3 regions of the Streptomyces sp. NPDC035033 genome follow, and region 1 is predicted to be linked to each of the others. Evidence: riboswitches for the same ligand, from Rfam matches in the RefSeq annotation. Region 1 holds a riboswitch; each other region holds the start of a gene.

Evidence for each region. Region 1 has a riboswitch for cobalamin ahead of AB0E83_RS25880 (ribonucleoside-diphosphate reductase subunit alpha). Riboswitches for the same ligand answer to the same signal wherever they lie in the genome.
Region 2: it holds a riboswitch for cobalamin, as region 1 does, so the genes downstream of both, AB0E83_RS32740 (energy-coupling factor ABC transporter permease) here and AB0E83_RS25880 (ribonucleoside-diphosphate reductase subunit alpha) in region 1, are expected to answer to the same signal.
Region 3: it holds a riboswitch for cobalamin, as region 1 does, so the genes downstream of both, AB0E83_RS07880 (ABC transporter substrate-binding protein) here and AB0E83_RS25880 (ribonucleoside-diphosphate reductase subunit alpha) in region 1, are expected to answer to the same signal.

The regions. Positions count from the first base shown of each region.
Region 1 is NZ_JBEZUZ010000074.1:15,674-21,704, reverse strand. It holds gene AB0E83_RS25900 (GntR family transcriptional regulator) at 1-165, shown strand, start outside; gene AB0E83_RS25895 (DUF3311 domain-containing protein) at 355-618, shown strand; gene mctP (monocarboxylate uptake permease MctP) at 615-2,219, shown strand; gene AB0E83_RS25885 (GNAT family N-acetyltransferase) at 2,297-2,797, shown strand; cobalamin riboswitch at 2,847-2,983, shown strand; gene AB0E83_RS25880 (ribonucleoside-diphosphate reductase subunit alpha) at 3,110-5,476, shown strand; gene AB0E83_RS25875 (ribonucleotide-diphosphate reductase subunit beta) at 5,476-6,031, shown strand, end outside.
Region 2 is NZ_JBEZUZ010000131.1:4,221-10,251, forward strand. It holds gene AB0E83_RS32715 (NADPH-dependent 2,4-dienoyl-CoA reductase) at 1-576, opposite strand, end outside; gene AB0E83_RS32720 (hypothetical protein) at 716-1,237, shown strand; gene AB0E83_RS32725 (ATP-binding cassette domain-containing protein) at 1,257-2,099, opposite strand; gene cbiQ (cobalt ECF transporter T component CbiQ) at 2,096-2,845, opposite strand; gene AB0E83_RS32735 (energy-coupling factor ABC transporter substrate-binding protein) at 2,852-3,208, opposite strand; gene AB0E83_RS32740 (energy-coupling factor ABC transporter permease) at 3,208-3,903, opposite strand; cobalamin riboswitch at 3,932-4,154, opposite strand; gene AB0E83_RS32745 (hypothetical protein) at 4,221-4,619, opposite strand; gene AB0E83_RS32750 (ALF repeat-containing protein) at 4,629-6,031, opposite strand, start outside.
Region 3 is NZ_JBEZUZ010000012.1:38,729-44,759, forward strand. It holds gene AB0E83_RS07865 (Gfo/Idh/MocA family oxidoreductase) at 1-538, shown strand, start outside; gene AB0E83_RS07870 (NEW3 domain-containing protein) at 573-1,601, shown strand; gene AB0E83_RS07875 (DeoR/GlpR family DNA-binding transcription regulator) at 1,667-2,464, opposite strand; cobalamin riboswitch at 2,630-2,835, shown strand; gene AB0E83_RS07880 (ABC transporter substrate-binding protein) at 2,903-3,946, shown strand; gene AB0E83_RS07885 (iron chelate uptake ABC transporter family permease subunit) at 4,060-5,031, shown strand; gene AB0E83_RS07890 (ABC transporter ATP-binding protein) at 5,028-5,840, shown strand; gene AB0E83_RS07895 (ABC transporter permease) at 5,885-6,031, opposite strand, start outside.

The DNA of each region.
Region 1 (6,031 bases):
ACCCCGCGCGAGGCCGGCCTGCTCGGCACCGACGTCGGCCTGCCGATGCTGATGCTCTCCCGCCACTCCCTGGACGCCCAGGGCGAACCGGTCGAATGGGTGCGCTCGGTCTACCGCGGCGACCGGTACAAGTTCGTCGCCCGCCTCCAGCGCCCCAACGGCTGAAAACCGATCTGAACCCGTACCCCGGCCCCTCCGTGTGAGAGGTCGGGGTACGCCGTTCTCCGGAACGAGACACCTGCGCCGAGACCCGCCCGATACACGTCCGTTATTCGGACCGGGCTTCCCACGGACGGGGCGGTCCCCTACATTTCGTCGGCATTAACCGGTGATCAGCGAGGGGACTTTTCCACCATGTCAGAAGCCGCAACCGGGAAACAACCGGTCATCACACCGATCAGAGTCGTCATCGCGCTCTGTCTGATCGCCCCGTTCGTGGCGATGCTGTGGGTGAGTTCGTACGCGAAGGCCGAACCCCTTCTCGCCGGAATACCTTTCTTCTACTGGTACCAGATGCTGTGGGTGCTGATCGCCACCGCGCTCACCGCCGTCGCCTACAAGCTCTGGCAGCGCGACCAGCGCGCCCGTCGCGTCCGTGAGGGGGGTGCGGACCGATGAAGGACGTCAACGTCGTCGCGCTCGCCGTCTTCGTCTTCTTCTTCCTGGCCGTCACGGTCATGGGCTTCCTCGCCGCGAAATGGCGGAAGGCGGAGAACGAGAACAGTCTCGACGAATGGGGCCTGGGCGGCCGTTCGTTCGGCACCTGGGTCACCTGGTTCCTGCTCGGCGGCGACCTCTACACCGCGTACACCTTCGTCGCCGTCCCGGCGGCCATCTACGCGGCGGGCGCGGCCGGATTCTTCGCCGTGCCGTACACGATCCTGGTCTACCCGCTGATCTTCACCTTCCTGCCGCGCCTGTGGTCGGTCTCGCACAAGCACGGGTACGTCACCACCTCCGACTTCGTCCGCGGCCGCTTCGGCTCCAAGGGCCTCTCCCTCGCGGTCGCGGTCACCGGCATCCTCGCCACGATGCCGTACATCGCGCTCCAGCTCGTCGGCATCCAGGCCGTCCTGGACGTGATGGGCGTCGGCGGCGGCGAGGACACCCACTGGTTCATCAAGGACCTGCCGCTGCTGATCGCCTTCGGCGTGCTCGCCGCGTACACCTACTCCTCGGGTCTGCGCGCGCCCGCGCTCATCGCCTTCGTCAAGGACACCCTGATCTACCTGGTGATCGCGGTGGCGATCATCTACATCCCGATCAAGCTGGGCGGTTTCGACGCGATCTTCGACGCGGCGAACGAGAAGTTCACCACCAACAAGGCGGGCGGGCTCGTGCCGACCGAGGCCGGGCAGTGGACCTACGCGACGCTCGCGCTCGGTTCGGCGCTCGCGCTCTTCATGTACCCGCACTCCATCACGGCGACCCTGTCGTCGAAGAGCCGCGAGGTCATCCGCCGCAACACCACGATCCTGCCGCTCTACTCGCTGATGCTGGGCCTGCTCGCGCTGCTCGGCTTCATGGCGATCGCCGCCGGGATCAAGGTCGAGAACGGCCAGCTCGCCATCCCGCAGCTCTTCGAGTCCATGTTCCCCGCCTGGTTCGCGGGCGTGGCCTTCGCCGCCATCGGCATCGGCGCGCTCGTGCCGGCCGCGATCATGTCGATCGCCGCGGCCAACCTCTTCACCCGGAACATCTACAAGGACTTCCTCAAGCCCGGGGCCACCCCCGAGCAGGAGACCAAGGTCTCCAAGCTGGTCTCCCTCCTGGTGAAGGTCGGCGCCCTCGTCTTCGTCCTCACCATGGACAAGACGGTCGCCATCAACTTCCAGCTCCTGGGCGGCATCTGGATCCTCCAGACCTTCCCGGCCCTGGTCGGCGGCCTGTTCACCCGCTGGTTCCACCGCTGGGCGCTGCTCGCCGGCTGGGCCGTCGGCATGGTGTACGGCACGATCGCCGCGTACAACGTGTCGACGCCGAAGCAGAAGCACTTCGGCGGCTCCTCGGCCGAGATCCCCGGCATCGGCGAGATCGGCTACATCGGCCTCACCGCCTTCGTCCTCAACGTCCTGGTGACGGTGGTCCTCACCTTCGTCCTCAGGGCCGCGAAGGCCCCCGAGGGCGTCGACGAGACCTCCCCCGCGGACTACACGGCCGACGCCGGCGACGCCGGGGTCCGCACCGAGCTGCCGAAGGTCGGTGCCGGAAGCCACTGACGGCACGCGGTACGGGGCGAGGGCCCGGGGCGGAAAACCCCGGGCCCTCGCCGTGCCCGCCGGGCAGACTGCCGGGCATGGACTTCACGATCAGGGCCGTGCGGCCCGAGGAGCACAAGGAACTCGGCGAGATCACCGCACGGGCGTACCTCGACGACGGCCACCTCTCCTTCGGCGAGGCCGACGGGTACCTGCCCGTCCTGCGGGACGTGACCCGCAGGGCCGGCCTGGCGGAGGTGCTCGTGGCGGTGGACGGGGACGGGGCGGTCCTCGGCGGCGTCGCCTTCACGGCCGGCGGGAAGGAGTACGCCGACATGGCCGTCGACGGCGAGGCCGAGTTCCGGATGCTGGCGGTCGCCCGCGCGGCGCGCGGCCGGGGCGTCGGCGAGGCGCTGGTACGGGCCTGCGTCGAGCGCGCCCGCGAACGGGGCAGCGCGCGGCTCGTGCTCTCCACCCAGACCCGGATGACCACCGCCCACCGGCTCTACCGGCGGCTGGGCTTCGTCCGGGTGCCCGAGCGGGACTGGAGCCCGGTGCCCGGCCTGCCGCCGCTGATGGCCTTCTCCCTGGAACTCTGAACCACCGCGACCCGCGGGGACACAACATGTGGGGGGTGCCGAGAGGGGCGCCCCCCACATGTATGCTCGTCCTCGCTGTCGCCGCAGGGGAATCCGGTGCGAATCCGGAACTGTCCCGCAACGGTGTGCTTCGTGCGCTTATCCACGGAGTGAGTCCGAGCACCTGCCGGCAGTGCGCCCGGTCCGACCGTTCCGGGTGCCGACGACGTCCGGGCCTCGCGGAATGGGCCGGTGGACGCGGGCGCATCCGCGCGTACGGACGCCCGCCCCTCCCCCGCCGCGGCCCCGGGCCGAGCGAGGGAGAGCCCCCACGTGACCATCGCGCCTGCGGGTCCGTCAGCTGCCGAGACCGCCGCGACCGACGGCGACGGCCCCGGGACCGTACTGCTGCGGACCCTGACCGACCTCACCGCCGACCTCACCGACACCGACCCCGGCCGGGTCGCCGCCGCCGCGCTGCGCGGCCGGCACGCCGGTTCGGACGAGGCGGAGCTGCGCGAACTGGCCACCGAGGCCGCCGCGGGCCTCATCTCCGAGGACCCCGCCTACTCCCGGCTCGCCGCCCGGCTGCTGACCCTCACGATCGCCGAGGAGGCGGCCTCGCAGGGCGCGGTCTCCTTCTCCGCCTCGGTCGCCACCGGCCACCGCGAGGGCCTGATCGCCGACCGCACCGCCGCCTTCGTGGCGCTGCACGCGGACCGGATGGACGCGCTGATCGACCCGGCCGCCGACGACCGCTTCGGCTACTTCGGCCTGCGGACCCTGTACTCGCGCTACCTGCTGCGCCACCCGATCACCCGCAAGGTCGTCGAGACCCCGCAGCACTTCATGCTCCGGGTGGCCGCCGGCCTCGCCGAGGACGACTCGGTCCGCGCCCTGGACGAGGTGGCGGCGCTGTACGGGCTGATGAGCCGGCTCGACTACCTGCCCTCCTCGCCCACGCTCTTCAACTCCGGCACCCGCCACCCGCAGATGTCCTCCTGCTACCTGCTGGACTCCCCGCTGGACGAGCTGGACTCGATCTACGACCGCTACCACCAGGTCGCGCGCCTGTCGAAGCACGCGGGCGGCATCGGCCTGTCGTACTCCCGGATCCGCTCGCGCGGCTCCCTGATCCGCGGCACCAACGGCCACTCCAACGGCATCGTGCCGTTCCTGAAGACGCTGGACGCCTCGGTCGCCGCCGTGAACCAGGGCGGCCGCCGCAAGGGCGCCGCCGCCGTCTACCTGGAGACCTGGCACGCGGACATCGAGGAGTTCCTGGAGCTCCGCGACAACACCGGCGAGGACGCCCGCCGCACCCACAACCTGAACCTCGCCCACTGGATCCCGGACGAGTTCATGCGCCGGGTCGACGCCGACGCCGAGTGGTCGCTCTTCTCCCCCGCCGACGTGCCCGAGCTCGTCGACCTGTGGGGCGAGGAGTTCGACGCCGCCTACCGCGCCGCCGAGGCCAAGGGCCTGGCCCGTCGCACGATCCCGGCCCGCGACCTGTACGGCCGGATGATGCGGACCCTGGCGCAGACCGGCAACGGCTGGATGACCTTCAAGGACGCCTCGAACCGCACGGCCAACCAGACCGCCGAGCCCGGCACGGTCGTCCACTCCTCCAACCTGTGCACCGAGATCATCGAGGTCACGAACGACGGCGAGACGGCCGTCTGCAACCTCGGCTCGGTCAACCTCGGCGCGTTCGTCGACACCGCCACCGGCGACATCGACTGGGAGCGGCTGGACGCCACCGTCCGCACCGCCGTGACCTTCCTCGACCGGGTCGTGGACATCAACTTCTACCCGACCGAGCAGGCCGGCCGGTCCAACGCGAAGTGGCGCCCGGTGGGCCTGGGCGCGATGGGCCTCCAGGACGTCTTCTTCAAGCTGCGCCTCCCCTTCGACTCGGCCGGGGCCCGCGCGCTGTCCACCCGGATCGCCGAGCGGATCATGCTCGCCGCGTACGAGGCGTCCGCCGACCTCGCCGAGCGCAACGGCCCGCTGCCGGCCTGGGAGAAGACCCGTACCGCCCGGGGCGTGCTCCACCCCGACCACTACGGCGTCGAGCTCGCCTGGCCCGAGCGGTGGGCCGCGCTGCGCGAGCGGATCGCCGCCGTCGGCATGCGCAACTCCCTGCTCCTCGCCATCGCCCCGACCGCGACGATCGCGTCGATCGCGGGCGTGTACGAGTGCATCGAGCCGCAGGTCTCCAACCTCTTCAAGCGCGAGACGCTCTCCGGCGAGTTCCTCCAGGTCAACTCGTACCTGGTGGACGAGTTGAAGGAGCTCGGCGTGTGGGACGCGCAGACCCGCGAGGCGCTGCGCGACGCCAACGGCTCGGTGCAGGGCTTCACCTGGGTGCCGGCCGAGGTCCGCGAGCTGTACCGGACGGCGTGGGAGATCCCGCAGCGCGGCCTGATCGACATGGCCGCCGCCCGCACCCCGTTCCTGGACCAGTCGCAGTCCCTGAACCTGTTCATGGAGACGCCGACCATCGGCAAGCTGTCGTCGATGTACGCGTACGCCTGGAAGCAGGGCCTGAAGACCACGTACTACCTGCGCTCCCGCCCGGCGACCCGGATCGCCCGCGCGGCGCGGGCCGCCGCCCCCGTCCCCGTCCAGGTGACCCCCGAAGAGGCCGTCGCCTGCTCCCTGGAAAACCCCGAGTCCTGCGAGGCCTGCCAGTAATGACCACTTCCGCGGAGAAGAACCTCCTGGACCCCGGGTTCGAGCTGACCCTGCGTCCGATGCGCTACCCGGACTTCTACGAGCGCTACCGGGACGCGATCAAGAACACGTGGACGGTCGAGGAGGTGGACCTCCACTCGGACGTCGCCGACCTCGCCAAGCTCACCCCCGGCGAGCAGCACATGATCGGCCGCCTCGTCGCGTTCTTCGCGACGGGCGACTCGATCGTGGCCAACAACCTGGTCCTGACGCTGTACAAGCACATCAACTCCCCCGAGGCGCGGCTGTACCTGAGCCGTCAGCTCTTCGAGGAGGCGGTGCACGTCCAGTTCTACCTGACCCTCCTGGACACCTACCTGCCCGAGCCGGACGACCGCGCGGCGGCCTTCGCGGCGGTCGAGAACATCCCCTCCATCCGCGAGAAGGCGCAGTTCTGCTTCCGCTGGATGGACTCGGTCGAGAAGATCGAGAGGCTGGAGACGGCCGCCGACCGCCGCCGCTTCCTCCTCAACCTGATCTGCTTCGCCGCCTGCATCGAGGGCCTGTTCTTCTACG
Region 2 (6,031 bases), on a different contig from region 1:
GTAGGAGCCGCCCCAGCGGTCGGTGCGGTGGTTGGTGGCGGCGGCGATGAACTCGTTGATGAGGTAGCCCTCGGAGCCCATCACCTCGACGCCGTCGTAGCCGGCCTCGCGGGCGAGCTCGGCGCACCGGGCGTAGTCCTCGACGGTCCGCTCGACCTCGGCGTCGGTCAGCTCGTTCGGCACGAAGGGGCTGATGGGGGCCTGGATCGCGCTGGGGGCGACGAGGCCGGGGTGGTAGGCGTACCGGCCGAAGTGCAGGATCTGCATCGCGATCCGGCCGCCCTCGGCGTGCACGGCGCCGGTGATCAGCCGGTGCTCGGCGACCTCCTCGGCGGTGGTGAGCTTGGCGCCGCCGTCCCACGGCCGGCCGGCCTCGTTGGGGGCGATGCCGCCGGTGACGATGAGGCCGGCGCCGCCGCGGGCGCGCTCCGCGTAGAAGGCGGCCATCCGCTCGAAGCCGTGCTCGGTCTCCTCCAGGCCGACGTGCATCGACCCCATGATCACCCGGTTGGGCAGGGTGGTGAAGCCGAGGTCGAGCGGGCTGAGCAGATGCGGGTACGGGGTCGTCGCGGTCACGGGGCGCCTCCTCGCGCAGGGATCGTCGCACCCTGTTGTAGGTGACGCGCCCACCCTTCTGCAACTAGTTGCAGAAGAATCGGGGTGTGATGGTTACTACTCGGTAGAGGCGAGGCCGCGCGTGCTTAGGGTGGACCCCGTGACAGAGACGCTCACGCACGAGTCCAGCGCCTTCGTGAACTTCCGGCACTTCGCCTTCGCCGAGCGGTACGCGCACGCCTTCCGCTGGCTCGACGTGAGGCGCTTCCGCTTCTCCGACCCGTCCGCCCCCGACCGGGACCTCCTCGCCGGGCTCGTCGCCCACGAGCAGTTCCGCGACGACTATGCCGGCGGCGGAGTGGACCCCGGGGGCACCCGCCACGGCGAGTACTGGCTCCGCCTCCTCACCCCCGAGGCGTACGAGTCCATCGGCCGGGAGCGGGCCGCCCGGCTCCTGGCGACCTGGGCCGAGCAGTACGGCCCCCTCCCGGGCCCGCTCGCCGAGGCCCTGCGCCGCGAGGCACACGATCCCCTGGCGACGGCGGACTCCGTCCACCACCTGAACGGCCTCGGGGAGGACGAGTACTACGACTGGGCGAGCGTCCACGGCGAGTTCCACGAACTCGTCCTCGTCGACCGCGCGGCCCGCCGCCTCACCCTGCTCGTGGCCGCCGACGACTGAACGCCGCCGACGCCCCCGCTCAGCCCACCCCGTCCAGCAGCAGATCCAGCTCCTCCGCCGTCCGCGGCCCCGGCACGCCCTCCGGCAGCAGCCCCCGCGCCCGCAGGAGGCGGCCGACCGACACCGCCCACGGGCGCCGCAGCCGCGCGGCCTCCAGCAGCGCGTCGTCCGCCAGCAGCTCCGCCGCCGGGCCCGTGCGCAGCCCGGCGGGGGAGAGCACCGCGGCCTCGTCGGCCCACCGCAGCGCCAGGTCCACGTCATGGGTGGCCATGACCAGCGTCGTGCCCGCCGCCCGCAGCCGCTCCAGGGTCTCCAGGAGCCGCTCCTGGCCGTGCGGGTCCAGGCCCGCCGTCGGCTCGTCCATGATCAGGACCCGGGGGCGCATCGCCACCGCGCCCGCGATCGCCGCCCGCTTCCGCTGCCCGTAGGACAACAGGTGCGTCGGCCGGTCGGCGAGCGCCGTGATGTCCAGCGCCTCCAGCGCCTCCGCCACCCGGAGCCGCACCTCCTCCTCCGCCAGCCCCAGGTTCATCGGCCCGAACGACACGTCCTGCGCCACCGACGCGGCGAAGAGCTGGTCGTCCGGGTCCTGCGTCACCAGCTGCACCGAGGTCCGCAGCCGGGTCAGCCCCTTCCGGTCGTACGCCACCTCCGCGCCGTCCAGGAGCAGCGCCCCGCTGCCGACCCGCAGCCCGCCGCTCAGCAGCCGCAGCAGCGTCGTCTTCCCGCCGCCGTTGCGCCCGAGCAGCGCGACCGCCCGGCCCTCCGGCACCGCGAAGCCGACATCGGTGAGGACGGGCGGCCCGTCCTCGTACGCGAAACCCGCGCGGACCAGTTCCACGACCGGGGTGGGGGCCGTCATGGCAGGAGCCTTTCCAGGACGAGGGTGAGGGCGACGAGCCCCGCGAGGAGACCGCCCGTCGCCGCGAGGAACGGACGGGAGACCGCCGCCCCGGGCAGCAGGACCCGCAGCGTGCCGTCGTACCCCCGCCCGGCGAGACCGGTCTGGAGCCGCTGCGCCCGGTCGAAGGCCCGCACGAACGAGGTCGCGCCGAGCCCGGCCAGCGACCGCCACACGGCCGCCCGGGTGGTCGCCCCGAGCCGCGCCGCCTGCGCCTGGCGCACCTTGGCCTGCGCGTCGAGCAGCAGGAAGACGATCCGGTACATCACCAGGGCCACGTCCACCACCGGCGCCGGCACCCCGGCCCGCACCAGGCGCGGCAGCACGTCCGACACCGGCGTGGTGAAGGCGAACAGCAGCACCCCCAGCGAGGCCGACGCCGTCCGCAGCAGCAGCTCCCCGGCGTGCGCGGGACCGTCCGGGGCCCAGGCCACGGCGCCCCCGGGCCCGCCCACCGCGAACAGCAGCGGCACCGCGCCCGTGACGCAGAAACCGAGCGGGATCCGGAAGGCCCGCCACAGCTGCCGGCCCGGCACGCCGGCCGGACCGAGCAGCACCGCGAGGGTGGCCGCCGCGACCAGGACCGCCCCCGGCCACGGCGGCAGACACACCGCGCAGAGCGTCAGGCCGAAGCCGAGCACGGCCTTCTCCGCCGGATGGCGGCGGCGCCAGCGACTGCCGTGCGCCGCCGCGTCGATCGGCAGCATCGGCGGCTACGCGTCCTTGTCCGCGTCCGGGGCGGGCGCGCCGCCCTCCGCGCGGGCCGCGGCCCGCTCCTCGCCCTGCCGCCGGCCGCGCCGCAGCCCGAAGTAGTACGCGAGGACACCGGCGCCCAGCGCCGCCTGGAGGGCGAACAGCGCCGACTCGATCTCGCCGGACGGCGGCTCGTACAGCGGGGAGAACCACGGCTCGTAGTCCGGCTCGATCTCGGTGATCGCCGTCTCCGCCTCCGCGTCGGCGCCGGTGAACGGCTCCTCCTTGTGGTCGCCGAGGCCGAGCGCCAGCGGCAGCACCGCCAGCGCCGCCACGAGCGCCAGCAGCAGCGTGTTGATCCTCGCGTTCCGGCTCATCACGCCGCAGCCTCCTCGCGCCGCTTCGCCTCCGGCCGGGCGAGCACGCCCAGCCGCAGCAGGTCGCCCCTGCTGGACTGCGTGAGCAGCCGCATCACCAGGACGGTCAGCAGCCCCTCGCTCACGGCGAGCGGGATCTGCGTCACCGCGAAGATCCCGCCGAACTTGGCGAGCGACCCCGCCACCCCGCTGCCCGGGTCGGGGAAGGCGAGGGCCAGCTGGACGCTGGTCACGCAGTAGGTGGAGAGGTCGGCGACGAACGCGCCGGAGAACACGCCCACCATCAGCGGCGCCCCGGACCGCTTCAGCAGCAGGTACGTCCCGTACCCCGCCCAGGGCCCGACGACCGCCATCGAGAAGACGTTCGCCCCCAGCGTCGTCAGCCCGCCGTGGGCGAGCAGCAGCGCCTGGAACAGCAGCGTGATCGTGCCGAGCACCGCCATGACCGGCGGCCGGAACAGGATGGCACCCAGCCCCGTGCCCGTCGGATGGGAACAACTCCCCGTCACCGAGGGCAGTTTGAGCGCGGACAGGACGAAGGTGAAGGCGCCGGAGGCGCCGAGCAGCAGGGTGGACTCGGGGTGGGCGCGCACCTCGCGGGTGAGCGCGCGGACGCCGTGGACGACGAACGGGGCCGACGCGACGCCCCAGGCGGCCGCGTGGACGGGGGGCAGATACCCCTCGGCGATATGCATGATCGGGAGACCCTCTCCAGCACCTCGTGGATGGACAACGCGCCCTGGCCGGTCTCCTGGCTGACGGTAGTGCCGCCCGACTCCGCCTTCCCACCCCACGACGGTCTCCCGCGGCGGAGCAGTGGCTTCCCCTGGGGGATGGAGCCGGACCTCCCGATCACAGTGGCGAGGGCCGCACCGGTACTGCACCGGTTTCCCGAACACCAAGGCCCTGTGACAGTAGTGGGTTGACCTGCTTCATCACAATGCGGGGTCGGTCACTCGCGCTCCGGAGCGCGAGCGGCCGGGGCGCCGCCGGACGGCGCCCCGGCCCTCTCCTACGCCGGGCCGTCCGCCTCGCCGTACACCGAGTCCAGCAAGGAGTCGTACGCGGCGTACATCTTCGGCAGCGCCCTCCGATCGTCACGCACGGCGAGGAAGCCGAGGACGGACGAGAGGAGGTGCTCGACGGACCGGCGGTCCTGCTCCGCGGTGAACCGTTCGAACCCCTGGAAGCGGAGGTCCGGGACCGCCTCGGACGGGATCCTCCTGATCCAGTGCTGAGCGGACAGCTCGCCGCCACGGACGCAGAGCCATTCGTGGAAGCCTCTCAGCATCCCGCCCGAGCGCGCGAGGTCGTACCCCGCGAGGAACATCGCCACGGGGTGGTACGCGGAACCGAGTCCGTATCCGCCCGGATTCTCGCGGACGCGGAGAATGAGTTCCCTGTCCTCCATCGTTCCTCCTCAGAACCCGAAGTCGATGTTCCCGTGCCTCGACCACCTGGACTTGTACTCGGCGATCGATTCCCCTCCCCGTGGCGTCCACGCGTCGTAGACCCGCCCCTCGTACACCACGACGACGTGGAAGTACCAGCCGGAGTCCACCCCCCGATACGTGGGGAGCAGGAGCTGGTCGACCGGGTTGATGGTGACGATCTGGCCGCCCCCCAGGCTGTCACGGATGCGACGGGCGCACACGTCACAGCCGCCGGAGTCCCTGATCTCGTCCACGGCCCGCGGGATGCCGGGCACGTCGTGCTCGAAGCACGAGCTTCCGGTCGCCGCCAGGGCCAGCGGCATCGCGTTCGCGGCCGTGTCGAGCAGTCTGCAGCCGGTCTTCGCCTGACCGAGGCCGTCGAGCGCCTTCTCCAGCGCCTTGAACTTCGAGCCGACGACCACGTCCGTCGCGAGGCTCCAGCAGTTCTCCAGGTCCTTGCCGTCGAGGCACGCCTCCAGGTCGGACAGGCCGGTGAGCTCGGCGGTCACGTCCGCCAGCCCCTTCATCGCGTCGCCGAACTCGTCGCCCATCGACAGGATGTCGCAGCCGATTTCGTGGTGCTGGCACCAGCGGACGAATTCCCGCGGGTCGCACGGGATGTACCCGTTCTGGCAGCGGTACTGCTCGGCCGGGGTCATCCCGCCCTCGACCGCCTTCCGCTTCGCCTCGACGGCCGCCTTCCGCCGGGCTTCCTCCTCCTGCCGGTACTTCTCGACGGCGACCTGGAAGGTCTCGGTCGCGGCCTTGAGCGCGGCCTCGCTGTCCTGTCCCGCGTCGAGGTGGGACTGCCACGCCTGCCCGGCGTACGCCCAGGCGGTCGACGACGACGCCTGCGCCATCTCGGAGGAGAGCGTGGCGTCCGCGGCGGACCTGGCGGCGTTGCGGGAGTCGGCGTCGGCGGCGTCGGCGGCCCTGCGGGCCGTCACGGCGTCCTCGGCCGCGCGGGCCGCCGAGGCCTCGGCGGCCCGCGCGTGCTGGTCGGCCTGCTCCGCGTACTCCCCCGCCTTCACCGCCCAGTCGTCGGCCTTCTGGGCCCAGGTGACGGCCTCGTCGGCGGCCTTGCGGGCCTGGGCGGCGACCTTCTGCGCCGTCGCGGCGTTCTGCTGGGCCCGGGCCGCGACCTTGGAGGCGTCCGCGATCAGCTTCTGGACCCGGGCCACGTGGGTCGCGGCCAGCTGGTCCTTGCGCACCGCCATGTACTGGCCGGAGACGATGAAGGCGTGCAGCGTACGGGGCGAGCCCTCCAGGGCGATGCGCGCCGCGGCCTTGACCTCGGGGCCGCCGGCCGAGACCAGCTGGGCCGCGCGGACCCGCTCGTCGTCGTTCCGCGCCGTGAACTGCCCCCGGACGAGGAAGTCGCTGTACTTCT
Region 3 (6,031 bases), on a different contig from region 1:
GTGGAAGGAGACGTACGTCAACGGCGATCTGGTCACCTGCCTCATCGAGACGGCCAAGGGCCGGATCATCCGCGCCGAGCACGACGTGAGCTCGCCCCGGCCGTACAGCCGGATCAACTCCCTCGCCGGCAGCCGGGGCATCTTCGAGGACTACGCGGGCGTGGTGTCGGCCGGCGGCGGGCGCATCTACGTGGAGCCGGACCACAGCGGCCACGCGTGGCGGGACTTCGGCTCCTACCGCAAGGAGTTCGACCACTGGCTGTGGAAGAAGATCGGCGACGACGCCGCGAACAACGGCGGCCACGGGGGCATGGACTACGTCCTCCAGTGGCGGACCGTCCAGCTGATGCGGGCCGGCCTCGTGCCCGACATCGACGTGTACGACTCGGCCGCCTGGTGCGCCCCGGTCCCCTTGAGTGTCATGTCCCTGGCAGCCGGAGGGCGTCCCGTCCCGGTCCCCGACTTCACCCGGGGCGCGTGGGTCAACCTCCGCATGGGCCTCGACTCGCGCACCACCGAGATGCCGCCCGTCGCCTGACGCGGCCTCCGTCCCTCCCCCGAAGGAGCAGTACGTGAGACCAGCACGACTGATCGGATCGCTCGGAGCCGCGGCCGTGGCGGGCGCGCTCATGGTCCTCCCGGCCTCGACCGCCACCGCCACCGCCACCGCGGACGGGAACCCCGCCGTCACGGCGGCGGAGACCCGGCCGGCCGCCGCCGGGACGACGGTGGCGATCTCCCCCGTCGACCTGGACGGCCCCGCCGTCGTCACGGTGAAGGTGACCGTCACCAACCCCGGGCCGGACCGGATGCGTGCGCTGGAGGTGACCTTCGGCGGCCCCGCCGGATGGGCCGTCCAGCCCTCCGCCGTCCGGGTGGACGGCTCCCTGGCCGCGGGCGCCTCCGCCGAGGCCGCCTTCCGGATCCGGGTGCCGGAGCGGCGCGCCGGATTCACCGTCCGTACGTTCACCGCGACCGCGACGTACCGCGGCGGCGACGGGGCCGGCTCCGCCACCGCCACCCGGACCCAGCGCAGCGGCACTCCCCTGCCGAACCTGGCCGCCGCCTACAACAACGTGGGCGTGACCGACGAGAGCGACACCCGGCCCGGCGACTACGACGGCGAGGGCAACAGCTTCTCCGCGCAGAAGCTCGCCGCCGTCGGGCTGCGGCCCGGCGCGACGGTGAAGGCCCTGGGCGCGGAGCTGCGCTGGCCGGACGTCCCCGCCGGCACCAGGAACAACGTCTCCACCACCGGCCAGGCCGTCGCCCTCGACGGCAGCGGCAGCCGGCTCGTCCTCCTCGGCTCGGGCGTCACCAGCGGGGCGGCGGGCACCGCGACCGTGTACTACACCGACGGGACGAGCGGCACAGGTTCCTTCGGCTTCCCGAACTGGTCCTTCGACCCGGCGAACGCCCACGGGGCGACCCTGGTGGCGTCGAGCGACGGGCGCAACCGGCCCGGCGGGTACGGCAACGCCGGCATCGCGTACCGCGTCTTCGCCCACTCGATCCCGCTCGACCCGGCCAAGCGGGTGGAGTTCGTGGTGCTGCCGAGCAACGGCAACATCCATCTGTTCGACATGGCCGTCGCCCCCTGACCGCCGGCGGCACCGCCCCGGACGCCTCCCGGTGTCCGGGGCGGTGCCGTGCCGCCGGGGGGGCCTCAGACCGTGATCACCTTGATGCCCATGTCGTCGAGGCGGGCGACGGCGTCCGCGGGGGCCGCCGCGTCGGTGACGACCACGTCGACGGCGTCGAGGCCGCAGATCCGGGCGAAGGCCCGCCTCCCCAGCTTCGACGAGTCGGTGACCACGACGACCCGCTGGGCGCGTTCGGCGAACAGCCGGCTGATGCTCGCCTCGTCCTCCTGCCGGGTCATCACGCCGAGCCGGGGGTCGAGCCCGTCGACGCCCAGGACCGCGACGTCGAGGACGACCTCGTTCAGCACCCCCGCCGTCAGGGGGCCGACCAGCTCGTACGTCTGCGGCCGGGCCACGCCGCCGGTGACCACGAGCTTCACCTGGGGCCGCACGGCGAGTTCGCCGGCGATGTTGAGGGCGTTGGTCACCACGGTGAAGACCGGCGTCGCGCCGTCCGCCGCGTCCCGCCGTTCCCCGCCGGCCCGCAGGGCCAGCGCGCGGGCCACCTCGGTGGTGGTCGTCCCCCCGTTGAACCCCACGACGTCCCCGGGGGCGACGAGTTCCACGGCGGCGGCCGCGATGCGCTGCTTCTCCGTGGCGTGCCGGGAGGACTTGTAGCGCAGGGGCAGCTCGTACGAGACGCCGTGCGCGATGGCCCCGCCCCGGGTCCGGATCAGCATCCGCTGCTCCGCCAGTTCGTCGAGGTCCCGCCGGATCGTCGCGGACGAGACCTCCAGGGCGGCGGCGGTCTCCTCGACGTCCAGCCTGCCCTCGGCGGCCAGCAGATCCAGCAGAGCGTGCCACCGCTCACCTTTGGACATGCCTCGGAACTCCTTCGACGTCTGGACCCGCGAACTGCCCGTCCACCATACTCCCCGCACCGGATGTGCTCGAAAGTGCGCGAAGCGCGTCGTCTTCGAGCTGTTTCGCGCAGCGAGACCGGGCGTCCGGTCGCGGGTGGGTAATCCTGGGCCGCGACCCGTCTGTGGTAGCTTGCCCGGGCCAGTCGCACCTGTGTACACATCGACACGATCTGTGCGCGGGTCAGGGAATCCGGTGGGAATCCGGAGCTGACGCGCAGCGGTGAGGGTGACGGGCGGAGCATCGGCCACTGGGCCCCGAGGGGGCCTGGGAAGGCGCCCCGTCCGGACGACCCCGAGTCCGAAGACCTGCTGGCGGCCCCGGCGCCGTGCGCCGTCGTCCGGGGAGCACCGTTCGACAGGCTCCGCGCATGAGCCGTGACGCAGAGGACCCCTCTCATGCCCCACGCACGTCCCGCCCGTCCCGCCGCGCTCCTCCTCGCCGGCGCCGTCCTCCTGGCCGGCTGCGGAACCGGCGGCCAGGAGGCCCCGTCCGGGGCGAAGGGGGCGGACGCCGGCCACCGGCCGGTCAGCCTCGGCAACTGCGGGCAGCGGGTCGAGGTCGACCGCCCGCCCCGCCGTGCCGTCGCCCTCGACCAGGGATCGGCCGAGATCCTGCTCTCCCTCGGCCTGGCCGACCGCATGGCGGGCACCGCCACCTGGACGGACCCCGTCCTCAAGGGCCTGGAGAAGGCGAACGCGAAGGTCCCCCGGCTCGCCGAGCGCTACCCGTCGTTCGAGAAGGTGCTCGACGCCGAACCCGACTTCGTCAGCGCCTCCTTCCTCTACACGCTGGGCAAGGGCGGTGTCGCCCCCCGCGAGCGGTTCGCCGAGCTCGGCGTCCCCACGTACCTCTCCCCCGCCGACTGCGTCGGCAAGGACAACGGCGGGGACGGCGACGGCGTGCGGACCGCACCGCTGACCATGGACACCGTGTACGGCGAGATCCGTGACCTGGCCCGGGTGTTCGGCGTGCCGGAGCGCGGCGAGAAGCTCGTCGGAGAGCTCCGCGCCCGGGTGGAGAGGGCCACGGCGGGCTCCGACTTCGGCGGCGCGTCCGTCCTCTACTGGTTCTCCGACTCCCAGGGGCCGTACATGGCCGGGTGCTGCGGCGCCCCGGGGATCGTCAGCCGGGCGCTCGGGGTCCGGAACGTCTTCGACGACACCAAGGAGGAGTGGCCGCAGATCAACTGGGAGACGGTCGCCGACCGGGACCCCGACGTGCTGGTGATCGCCGATCTGACGCGCCGGGCCCAGTCCGCCGAGAGCGCCGCGAAGAAGATCGCGTTCCTGGAGTCGCACCCGGTCACCCGGAACATGACGGCGGTGCGGAAGAAGCGGTACGTGGTCCTCAGCGGCCAGGCCATGAACCCCACGATCCGCACCGTGGAGGGCATCGAGAAGACGGCGGCCGCGCTGCGGGCGTACGGGTTCGCGAAGTGAGCCGGCCCGGCCCCGCGGGTCCGCCCGCCACCGAGGAGACGGCCCCCCGGGTCCGCCGCCCCGCCCGCTCCTCGCGGGCGGTCCCGCCGCTCGCCGGGGCCGCCGGGCTCCTCCTGCTGTGCGTCTCCGTCGCCCTCGCCGTCACCCTCGGCCCGGCCGACATCCGCGTCGCCGACACCTGGTCCGTCATCGCCTCCCACCTCGGCGGAGCCCCGTCCGGCCTCAGCCCCGTCCGGGACGGCATCGTCTGGAACCTCCGGCTGCCCCGGACGCTCCTCGCCGCCGTGTGCGGCGCGGGACTCGCCGTCTGCGGCGCGGTGATGCAGTCCCTGCTGCGCAACCCGCTCGCCGACCCGTTCGTCCTCGGCGTCTCCTCCGGCGCCTCGACCGGCGCCGTCGCGGTCGTCGTCCTCGGCGTGGGCGGGGGCCTGGTCTCCGTCTCCGGCGGCGCCTTCCTCGGCGCCCTCTGCGCCTTCGCCCTGGTCCTGCTCCTCAGCCACACCCTGGGCGGGTCGACGGACCGCGTCGTCCTGGCGGGGGTCGCCGCGATGCAGCTCTTCTCGGCGCTCACCTCCTTCGTGGTGATGACCGCCGCCGACGCCGAGACCACCCGGGGGGTCCTCTTCTGGCTGCTCGGTTCGCTCACCGGCGCCGGCTGGACCGACGTCGGCGTGTGCGCCGCCGTCCTCGCCGCGGCCCTGCTGGTCTGCGGCGGACACGCCCGCACCCTCGACGCCTTCGCGTTCGGCGAGGACGCGGCGGCGTCGCTCGGCGTCTCCGTGGCGCGGACCCGCCTGGTCCTCCTCTCGGTCACCGCCCTGCTCACCGCCGTCCTCGTCTCGTCCGCCGGCGCGATCGGCTTCGTCGGCCTGGTCCTGCCGCACGCGGTCCGCGCCCTCACCGGCCCCGGCCACGCCCGGCTGCTGCCGCCGGCCGCCCTGGCCGGGGCGGTCTTCCTGGTGTGGGCCGACACCCTCGCCCGGACCGTCCTCGCTCCCCAGGAGGTCCCGGTCGGCGTGGTGACCTCGCTCGTCGGCGTCCCCGCCTTCGTCCTCGTCCTGTACCGCACCCGGAGCCCCCGGTGACCGGGCCCCCGACGCGCGCCGGCGGCGGCACGGGCCTGCGGGCCGATCGCGTCTCCCGCACCGCCGGCGGCGCGCTCCTCCTGGACGGCGTGACCATCGCGCCGCGCCCCGGCACGCTCACCGGGCTGCTGGGCCCGAACGGCTCGGGGAAGTCCACCCTCCTGCGCGTCCTGTCCGGCGTCCTCGCGCCGGACGCCGGCGTCGTCACCCTGGACGGCGCCCCGCTGGGCGCCGTCCCGCGCCGGACGCGGGCCCGGCGCGTCGCCGTCGTCGCCCAGCACGCCGACACCCAGGTCGACCTCACCGTCGCCGACGCCGTACGCCTCGGGCGCGTCCCGCACCGCCGGGCGTGGTCGCCGGCGACGGCGGCCGACGAGGAGGCCGTGCGCTCCGCCCTCGCCCGCACCGGCCTGGCCGACCGGGCCCACCGCGCCTGGAGCACCCTCTCCGGCGGCGAGCGGCAGCGCGTCCAGATCGCCCGCGCCCTCGCCCAGGAGCCGCGCGAGCTGCTGCTCGACGAACCGACGAACCACCTCGACGTCCAGCACCAGCTGGAGCTCCTGTCCCTGCTCGCCGGGCTGCGGCTCACCTCCGTCCTCGCGCTGCACGACCTCAACCTCGCGGCGATGTACTGCGACCACCTGGTGGTCCTGCGCGAGGGGCGGGTGGTGGCCGCGGGACCGGCGGCGGAGGTCCTCACCGAGCGGCTCGTCGCGGACGTCTACGGGGTGCGCGCGACGGTGACCCGGCCCGGCCCCGACGGCCGTCCCCACGTCCGCTTCCTCGGCCCCGCGTCCGCGGACGGCTGAACGGGCCCGCGCCCGGGCCGCGGCCCGGAACGCCCGGCTCCCGGTCAGGCGCGGGGAGCCGCGCCGCGCCGGGGCCCGGACGCGGGACGGCGGTGGATCCTGCCGCGGGCGGCGAGTTCGAGGGTCAGGGCGACGGCGAGCGCCTCGACGGCCAGGAGGGCGACGAGGACGAAGAGCTGGACCGCCCCGGC